Regions from separate parts of the Kitasatospora sp. NPDC059747 genome, predicted to be linked through region 1. Evidence: riboswitches for the same ligand, from Rfam matches in the RefSeq annotation. Region 1 holds a riboswitch; the other holds the start of a gene.
What was found. A riboswitch is a leader RNA that binds a small molecule or an ion and turns the genes downstream of it on or off. The one in region 1 is predicted to bind S-adenosylmethionine.
Positions count from the first base shown of each region.

Region 2: another riboswitch for S-adenosylmethionine. It lies ahead of ACFV4G_RS38670 (aminotransferase class V-fold PLP-dependent enzyme); the one in region 1 lies ahead of thrC (threonine synthase).

Region 1 is NZ_JBHWGV010000003.1:2,689-7,340, reverse strand. Features, by position in the region: gene groL (chaperonin GroEL) at 1-622, opposite strand, end outside; gene ACFV4G_RS01925 (cold-shock protein) at 933-1,133, opposite strand; gene ACFV4G_RS01920 (ubiquitin-like small modifier protein 1) at 1,678-1,956, opposite strand; gene thrC (threonine synthase) at 1,980-3,260, opposite strand; SAM riboswitch class I at 3,278-3,410, opposite strand; gene ACFV4G_RS01910 (glucosyl-3-phosphoglycerate synthase) at 3,553-4,581, shown strand.
Region 2 is NZ_JBHWGV010000151.1:4,732-9,383, reverse strand. Features, by position in the region: gene ACFV4G_RS38685 (hypothetical protein) at 57-320, opposite strand; gene ACFV4G_RS38680 (rhomboid family intramembrane serine protease) at 523-1,305, shown strand; gene ACFV4G_RS38675 (Lrp/AsnC ligand binding domain-containing protein) at 1,347-1,628, shown strand; gene ACFV4G_RS38670 (aminotransferase class V-fold PLP-dependent enzyme) at 1,639-3,003, opposite strand; SAM riboswitch class IV at 3,056-3,173, opposite strand; gene trpD (anthranilate phosphoribosyltransferase) at 3,283-4,359, opposite strand; gene ACFV4G_RS38660 (hypothetical protein) at 4,476-4,652, opposite strand, start outside.

The sequences.
Region 1 (4,652 bases):
GCTCCAGGTCGGTGGCGAAGTAGGCGGAGATGTAGCCCTTGTCGAAGCGCATGCCCTCGGTGAGCTCGAGCTCCAGACCGAAGGTGTTGCTCTCCTCGACGGTGATGACGCCTTCCTTGCCGACCTTGTCCATGGCCTCGGCGATGAGCTCGCCGATCTGGGTGTCGGCGGCCGAGATGGAGGCGGTGGAGGCGATCTGCTCCTTGGTCTCCACGTCGGTGGCCTGGGCCAGGAGCTGGTCCGAGACGGCGGCGACGGCCTTCTCGATGCCGCGCTTCAGGGCCATCGGGTTGGCGCCGGCGGCGACGTTGCGCAGACCCTCGCGAACCAGGGCCTGGGCGAGCACGGTGGCGGTGGTGGTGCCGTCACCCGCGACGTCGTCCGTCTTCTTGGCGACCTCCTTGACGAGCTCCGCGCCGATCTTCTCGTACGGGTCCTCGAGCTCGATCTCCTTGGCGATGGAGACACCGTCGTTGGTGATCGTGGGGGCGCCCCACTTCTTCTCCAGCACGACGTTGCGACCCTTGGGGCCGAGCGTGACCTTCACTGCGTCGGCGAGCTGGTTCATGCCACGCTCAAGGCCGCGGCGAGCTTCCTCATCAAAGGCGATGATCTTGGCCATCTGAAGTGGTCCTCCGGGACACGGTCGACTGCTCGGACCAAGGGGTGCCCGCGACGGACGGCCAAGGTGTGCGGGGGTCTATTCCCCTACCGCTCCCAGGGCCTCACCGACCCGGTCCGCTGTCACTCTCAAGCTGTGAGTGCTAACGCCAATGATTAGCACTCCGGGTGGTCGAGTGCAAGCCCAATCGCCAAGCCGGGAGCCGCCGCGGGAACGCCGACGGGCCCGCACGACGCGTGTCGCGCGGGCCCGTCGAGAAGCGAGTGGTCACCAGCCGTGGGCCGCGCCGAGCTCCTGGAGCCGGAAGGGGTCAGACCGCGCGGACCATGTCCGCCTGCGGGCCCTTCTGTCCCTGGGAGATCTCGAACTCGACCCGCTGGCCCTCCTCGAGGGTGCGGTAGCCGTCCATCTGGATCGCGCTGTAGTGGACGAAGACGTCCGCACCACCGTCGACCGCGATGAAGCCGTAGCCCTTCTCCGCGTTGAACCACTTGACGGTGCCCTGAGCCATTCCGAACTCCCCTAGTGCTGTGCTGGCCCTTCACGGTCCCGCAGGTCGCGGGCCCGGGTTGGTTGTGAAGGCCGGCCCGGGGAACCCCCCCTGGGCGCAGCCGTGCACGCCGCGATCAACCGCCCCGAACGACATCCGTGAGCGGGTGATTGCGTCGACCGCGGCTGAATGTATCCGGATCGACGCCCTCTGCAACAGGGCCCTCCGCGGTGAATTCCGGGTCCGCGTCAAGGGACAGGACGGGCCGAATCGGAAGGAACTCCGCAATTCACGCCGGACATAGCGGACGGATTACACAAATCCCCTGGAGAATTCTGACATCCGCGTGACATGTTTCCCGGACCCGGTCCCCGGGCGGTCTCAACGGACGGACGGCGGAGCGGCGGTTCGCACGGGGAGGGTGAGGGGGACCCTTGTTCCCGGCCGAGCGACACTCTACTCCCACTCGACCGGGAAATATTCCCGCCGAAATGCGAGCGGCCGCCCCCGCGCACGGAATGCGGAATTCCGTGCACGCGGGTGGCCGGTCGGAGCGGGGCGCGGCTCAGCAGCCGCCGGCCACCGCCGGAATGATCGAGACGCTGGCACCGTCCTTGATCTCGGTCGCCAGTCCCTCGGCGAATCGCACGTCGTCGTCGTTCACGTACACGTTCACGAAACGGCGCAGCTTGCCGGTGTCGTCCAGGATGCGCGCGGAGATGCCCGCGTGGTTCTTCTCCAGGTCGGCGATGACGTCGCCCAGGGTCCCGCCGTCGGCGGTGACCTCGGCGGACCCGCCGGTGTAGGTGCGCAGGATGGTGGGGATGCGGACGGTGGCGCTCATGGGTGGCTCTCCTCGTGGGGGAATCAGGCGGACGCGAGGCCGGCGGTGCGGAAGGACTCCAGCGTCGGGCGGATGACCGCGGTCATCCCGGCATCGGCGACGGCGTCCAGGGTCTTGAGGCCGTCACCGGTGTTGATCGCGACGGTCTCCTTGGCCGGATCCAGCTGCCCGGTCTCGACCAGCTTCTTGAGCACGCCGACGGTCACGCCGCCCGCGGTCTCGGCGAAGATGCCCTCGGTGCGGGCCAGCAGCCGGATGGCGGCCACCACCTCGGCGTCGGTGACGTCCTCGACCGCTCCGCCGGTGCGCCGCGCGATGTCCAGCACGTACGGGCCGTCCGCCGGGTTGCCGATCGCCAGCGACTTGGCGATGGTGTCCGGCTTCACCGGCTTGATCACGTCCCGGCCGGCCTTGAACGCCGCGGAGACCGGCGAGCAGCCCTCGGCCTGGGCGCCGAAGATCCGGTACGGCCGGTCCTCGACCAGCCCGAGCTTGATCAGCTCCTGCAGGCCCTTGTCGATCTTCGTGAGCTGCGAGCCCGAGGCGATCGGGATGACGATCTGCTCCGGCAGCCGCCAGCCGAGCTGCTCGCAGATCTCGTACGCGAGCGTCTTGGAGCCCTCGCCGTAGTACGGGCGGAGGTTGACGTTGACGAAGCCCCAGCCCTCGCCGGCCGGGTCGCCGATCAGCTCCGAGCAGAAGCGGTTCACGTCGTCGTAGTTGCCCTCGATGCCGACCAGCTCGCCGCCGTACACACCGGCCATGACGACCTTGCCCTGCTCCAGGTCGTGCGGGATGAACACGCACGAGCGGAACCCGGCCCGGGCCGCCGCCGCACCCACCGCACCGGCCAGGTTGCCGGTCGACGAGCAGGAGAGCGTGGTGTAGCCGAAGGCGCGCGCGGCCTCGATCGCGCAGGCCACCACGCGGTCCTTGAACGAGTGCGTCGGGTTCCCCGAGTCGTCCTTCACGTACAGGTTCGCGGTGAACCCGAGCTCGCGACCGAGGTTGTCCGCCTTGACCAGCGGGGTCCAGCCGGGATTCAGGTTCGGCTTCGAAGCGACGTCCGCGGGCACCGGCAGCAGCGGCGCGTAGCGCCAGATCGACGCGGGCCCGGCCTCGATGCGCTTGCGCAGCTCCTCGGCGGCCTCGCTCCCGAACTCGTACGCGATCTCCAGCGGCCCGAAGCACTCCACACAGGCGAAGCTCGGACCGAGCGGGAAGCGGGTGCCGCACTCCCGACAGGACAGGGCGGTGGCGGGGCCGAGATCCACGGATGCGGGTGCGACTGTGTCGATAGCCATGATGGCGGAGGCCTCTCTCCTCATCTTCCCCGTGGTGCGGGCGCACCACGGGCCGGAATTGGCACCTGTCCCGCCGGGGCCTGGTGAAAGCCGCGCGAGAAGGTTGCCGGGACGTCAACGGGCCGTTCCCTCAGTCCCTCTGGATGAGCATGTGAAGTTGTCGTCAGCGGTGACCCCGGCGTGCGAAGGTCCGACCGCTGTACGAAGACTGTATCCGAAGGCGCCGAGCCCGAAAGGGACCGTCCGCCACGCGAGATGGCCCGTTCCACCCCGATCCGCCGAGGAGAGTCCCGTGCCCGCCGAACCGACCCCCGCACTCCTCCCGCAGGCGGCCTCCTGGCTGGGCCGCCGCTCGTGGAGTGCGGCCGACCGGCCGGTCGACACCCTCCTGGCGGCCAAGCGCCGCACCGGCCACACCGTCAGCGTCGTCCTGCCCGCCCTCGACGAGTCGGCCACCGTCGGCGACATCGTCCGCACGATCCGGCGCGAGCTGATGGAGCGCCTCCCCCTCGTCGACGAGCTCGTCGTCGTCGACTCCGGCTCCGCCGACGACACCGCCGCCGTGGCCGCCGCGGCCGGCGCCCGGGTCGTGCCGCGCGACGGGATCCTGCCCCGGCTGCCCGCCGTGCCCGGCAAGGGCGAGGTGCTGTGGCGCTCGCTGCTGGTCACCCGCGGCGACATCGTCTGCTTCGTCGACGCCGACCTGCGCGAGTTCGACCCCGCCTTCGTCTCCGGCACCGTCGGCCCGCTGCTCACCGAGCCGGACATCCAGCTGGTCAAGGCCATGTACGACCGCCCGCTCGAAGTCAGCGGCTCCGCCGGGGACCCCGACGCGGTCTTCCCGGCCGGCGGTGGCCGGGTGACGGAACTGGTCGCCCGCCCCCTCCTCAACCTGCACTGGCCGGAACTCGCCGGTTTCGTCCAGCCGCTCGGCGGTGAGTACGCGGCCCGCCGCGTACTGCTCGAACGGCTCCCCTTCCCCACCGGCTACGGCGTCGAACTCGGCCTCCTGGTCGACGCGTTGGAGCTCGTCGGCCTCGACGCCCTGGCCCAGGTCGACGTCGGCGTCCGCCACCACCGCCACCAGGACGGCCAGGCCCTCGGCCGGATGGCCGCCACCATCTACCGCACCGCGCTGGAACGCCTCGACCGCGCCCACCGCCTCAAGGCCTCGGCCGACCTCGTCCACCCGCTGCTCACCCAGTTCACCCGCGACCCGGAGACCCGCGCGTTCACCGCCCACACGCACCCCGTGACGGCCACGGAACGCCCCCCGATGCACACCGTCCCCGAGTACGCGAAGCGCCGCACCGACGGGTGACAGACCCGAACAGTGCGGCCGCTGCGATCTCGCCGGTTGTCCGGCGATTGGTTTGCGACGTCTGCCGACCG
Region 2 (4,652 bases), on a different contig from region 1:
ATTGTCCCGTGCGGCGGACGGCCGTGCCGTGCACCGTCCACCGCACCGGCGGGGCATCAACCCTGCTCGGCCTCGACCGCCGCGTCGTCCGCGCCCGGGCGGGCGACCAGCTCGACCTGGTCCACCGCGTTGCACCAGCGGCAGCGCACCGTCTCGACCGTCTCGCTCAGGACTTCGGTCTCCTCGACCTTGGACTCGCCGGCCAGGTCGAAGTGCAGGAACTCGGTGACCCGCGCGGAGCGGGTCACGTCGAAGCGGGTGAGGTTGCCGCACAGGGTGCAGCGCCAACGCGTCTCGGCGGTCAGAGCGGGGACGGTCATCGGGGGTCCTCTCGGGTGGTCCCTGGGTGGGCTAGGCGCTCCCCCCGGAGCCCCGGCATCGGCGGCGGGAGGCGGGAATGCCCGCCCCAAGCCTATTGCCTGGGGCAACCATCACGGCCACCGGTTCGGGCGATCGGGACGGCTAGTCCACCTGCCGTACAGCGCGGTGTCACGGAGGGCCCGCGGAGGGATGCTTGGCCGCATGGCGCTCGCGGCCCCCGGCCACACCGACGCGCGGGACGGCGGCCCCGCGGTGCCCGCCCCGGCGGTCACCTACGCCCTGATCGCGCTCAACACCCTGGTCTTCCTGTTCGGGCCGGCCGCCGGACTCAACCCCCTCTACGGCACCGGGCAGGCCCGGCTCTGCGCCGAGCAGCGGTACGAGCAGCGCTGGGGCGCCGTCCCCGCCGAACTGCTGGCCGGGCGCCCGCTGACGGCCGAACAGCTCGCCGAGGCCCCGGACCCGGCCCCCGGCTGCCCGGCCGCTCCCACGCCGGGCAAGCGCCCGGCCGTCTCCGTCCTCACCGGCCTCTTCCTGCACGCCGGCTGGCTGCACCTGGCCGGCAACCTGCTCTTCCTCCACGTCTTCGGCCCCACCGTCGAACGGCGGGTCGGCCGGGCCCGCTTCCTCCTCTTCTACCTGGCCGCCGGGAGCCTCGCGACGTACGGCTTCGCCCTCGCCGAGGCGCACTCGGCGGACTCCACCCGCGTCCTGATCGGAGCCTCCGGCGCGATCTCCGCCGTCCTGGGCGCCTACCTGCGCTTCCACCCGCGCTCCCGGGTGACGACGCTCGTCCCGCTGCTGCTCTTCCTGCCGCTGCGGTTCCCGGCCTGGCTCGTGCTGGGCCTCTGGTTCGCCCTGCAGTGGTGGTCGGTGCACTCGGCCGGGCCCGGGGTCGCCTACCTGGTCCACGTGATCGGCTTCTGTGCCGGCTTCCTCTACGCCTGCACCGTCGTCGGTCACCCCCCGAGACGACCCGGCTGAGGCCCGATACGCTGGCGCCACCCCACGAAGGAGCCGGAACAGTGATCACCGCCATCGTCCTGATCAAGACCAGTGTCGACCGCATCCCGGAGATCGCCGAGGCCATCGCCGCCATCGAGGGCGTCAGCGAGGTGTACTCGGTGACCGGCGGCTACGACCTGGTCGCGATGGTGCGGGTGCGCAAGCACGACGACCTGGCCGACGTCATCCCGGGCCGGCTGAACAAGGTCCCGGGCGTCGCCCACACCGAGACCCAGATCGCCTTCCGCACCTACTCCCAGCACGACCTGGAGGCCGCGTTCGCGCTCGGCCTGGACGAGTAGTCCTCAGTCCTCAGTCCTCACGGCGAGTGTCGGCGACGCAACGGCCGCCCTCGTTCCGGTAGTTCCACGCCGCGCCGTCCGTGACCAGCTCGCGGACGGCGGTCAGGAAGCGGTCGACGTGCTCGTCCGGGGTCCCGGCGCCGAAGCTGACCCGGATGGCGTTCAGGCTGCGCTCGCCCGGCAGCGACGGCTCCGGCGCGCCGCACTCGGACGGCGCCACGTCCTCGTCGCCGAGCAGCGTGCGCACCAGCGGGTGCGCGCAGAACAGCCCGTCGCGCACGCCGATGCCGTACTCGGCGGAGAGCGCGGCCGAGAAGTGCGAGCTGTTCCAGCCCCGGACGACGAAGGACAGCACGCCCACCCGCGCCGAGTCGGAGCCGAACAGGCTCAGCACCTTGACCTGCGGGATCTCCGCCAGCCCGGCCGTGAGCCGGGCGATCAGCGCCTGCTCGCGGGCCTCCAGCGCGTCGAAGCCGGCCTCGCTCAGCGCCCGGCAGGCGGACGCGATGGCGTAGGCGCCGATGACGTTCGGCGAGCCGGCCTCGTGCCGGGCCGGGCCGGTGTGCCACTGGACGGCCACCGAGCCGTCGGCCTCCCGGGCCACCGTCCGGGTCGCGCCGCCGCCGGCCAGGTACGGCTCGGCCGCGTCCAGCCAGTCCGCCCGGCCGGCCAGCACCCCGGCACCGAACGGCGCGTAGATCTTGTGGCCGGAGAAGGCGATCCAGTCGACGTCCAGCTCGGCCACCGAGACCCGGTGGTGCGGGGCGAGCTGCGCGGCGTCCAGCACCACCCGGGCGCCGTGCCGGTGCGCGGTCGCGGTGAGCTCGGCGACCGGCCACAGCTCGCCGGTGACGTTCGAGGCGCCGGTGACGCACAGCAGCTTCGGGCCCTCGGGCGCCCCGGCGAGCGCGGCGTCCAGCGCGGCGACGGCCTCGGCGTGCGAGCGGGGAGCGCGCAGGTAGGTGACGTCGAGCCCGGCGTGGGCCCAGGGCAGCAGCGAGGCGTGGTGCTCGGTCTCGAACGCGAACACCCGGGTGCCGGCCGGCAGCGCGGCGGCGAGCAGGTTGAGCGAGTCGGTGGTGGCCCGGGTGAAGACCACCTGGTCGCCCTCGCGCAGGCCGAGGAACTCGCCGACGGTCCGGCGGCTCTGCTCGAACAGGTCGGTGGACAGCTGCGAGAGGTACCCGGCGCCGCGGTGCACGCTGCCGTAGTAGGGGGCGTACGCGGCGACGTCGTCCCACACCCGCTGCAGCGCCGGCGAGCTGGCCGCGTAGTCGAGCGGCGCGTAGCCGACCTTCTCGCCGTTGACGAGCGGCACCTGGACGTCGTGGCCGAGGACGGCCAGGGGGGCGCAGATTTCGGTGGCAAGGGACATGAGGATGCACTCCTTCGGAGGTCGAGGGACCCCGGGAGTGCTAGTCGTCGGGCGTCCGCGCTTGCCTCGCGGACGGTTCGCCGCGCGGCCCGGTCCTCACCCAGGGCACCCCGCCACGGACGGAGGGTTGCCGGACAGCAAGCTGGGGCTTGTCGCTGTCACTCATGACCTGGACAGGACTCTAGGTCGCGTCCGCCCGGTGGTCAAACAGGCATCCACCATCCGGACAGCCGAAGGGGCCCGCGGCGACGAACTGCCACGGGCCCCTCAACTCGCTTGTCAGTCCCGGCCGGTGGCCTCCGACCAGCGCCGCAGCAGCTCCTGCGCCGCGCCCGAGTCCACGGCCGCCGCGGCCCGCTCCATGCCGGCCGCCAGCTGCTCGGCGAGCGGCGCGTCCGTCAGGTCCAGCGCCACCAGCGCCGCCGCCGTGTTGAGCAGGACGGCGTCCCGCACCGGCCCGCGCTCCCCGGCCAGCAGCCGGCGCGCGACCTCGGCGTTGTAGGAGGCGTCCGCCCCGCGGAGCGCCTCGATGCCGACGAGCTCGATGCCGACGTCCCGCGGGTCGAAGGCGGTCTCGGTGACGATGCCGTCCCGCACGATCCACACCTGCGACGTCGTGGTGACGGTCAGCTCGTCCAGGCCGTCGTCGCCGCGGAAGACCAGCGCCGTGGAGCCGCGCCGGGCGAGGACGCCCGCGATCAGCCCGGCGAGCCGGGTGTCGAAGCAGCCGACGGCGTGCGCGGTGACCTTCGCCGGGTTGGTCAGCGGGCCGAGGATGTTGAACGCGGTCGGCACCCCGAGGTCGCGCCGGGCGGTGGCGGCGTGCCGCATCGACGGGTGGAACCTCGCCGCGAAGCAGAAGGTGAGCCCGACCTCCTCGGCCACCTCGGCGACCCGCCGGGCCGACAGGTCCAGGGCGATGCCGAGCTTCTCCAGCACGTCCGACGACCCGCTCGCCGAGGAGGACGCCCGGTTGCCGTGCTTGACCACCTTGGCACCGGCGGCCGCGGCGACGATCGCGGACATCGTGGAGATGTTGACGGTCTTGGCGCGGTCGCCGCCGGTACCGACGATGTCCACCGCCGGGCCCGGGATGTCCAGCGGCTCGGCGTGCGCGTACATCGCGTCCACCAGGCCGCTGATCTCGTCGACCGTCTCGCCCTTGGCCCGCAGCGCCACCATGAACCCGGCGACCTGGACGGGGGACGCCTCGCCGCTCATGATCCGGTCCATCGCCCACGCGGTGGCCGAGCGGTCGAGGTCCTCCCCCTTCAACAGCGCCGCCAGGAGGTCCGGCCAGGTGCGGACCACCTGCGCGGGGTCGGTACCACCGTTCGCAGGGTTCACGTTCACCATGGCTGACTCCAGCTGTTGTCGGTTCCCCCAGGGGGGACGTCCGTACGGATGGAGTCAGCCTATCGAGCGGCGGGGTACCTCCGGCCCTGTCTTCTCTAGTACTGAGACGGCGCCGCTCAGCGCGTCGCGGGGGCCCGCTTGGCCAGGCGCGCCCGCAGCAGCGTGGCCACCGCCCCGGCCAGCGCGACCGGGTCGACCGGGCGCGAGATCGCCGCGTCGGCCCGGCTCCAGGCGGCCAGCCAGGAGTCCTGCGGCCGGCCGATCAGCACCAGCACCGGCGGGCAGCCGTAGAT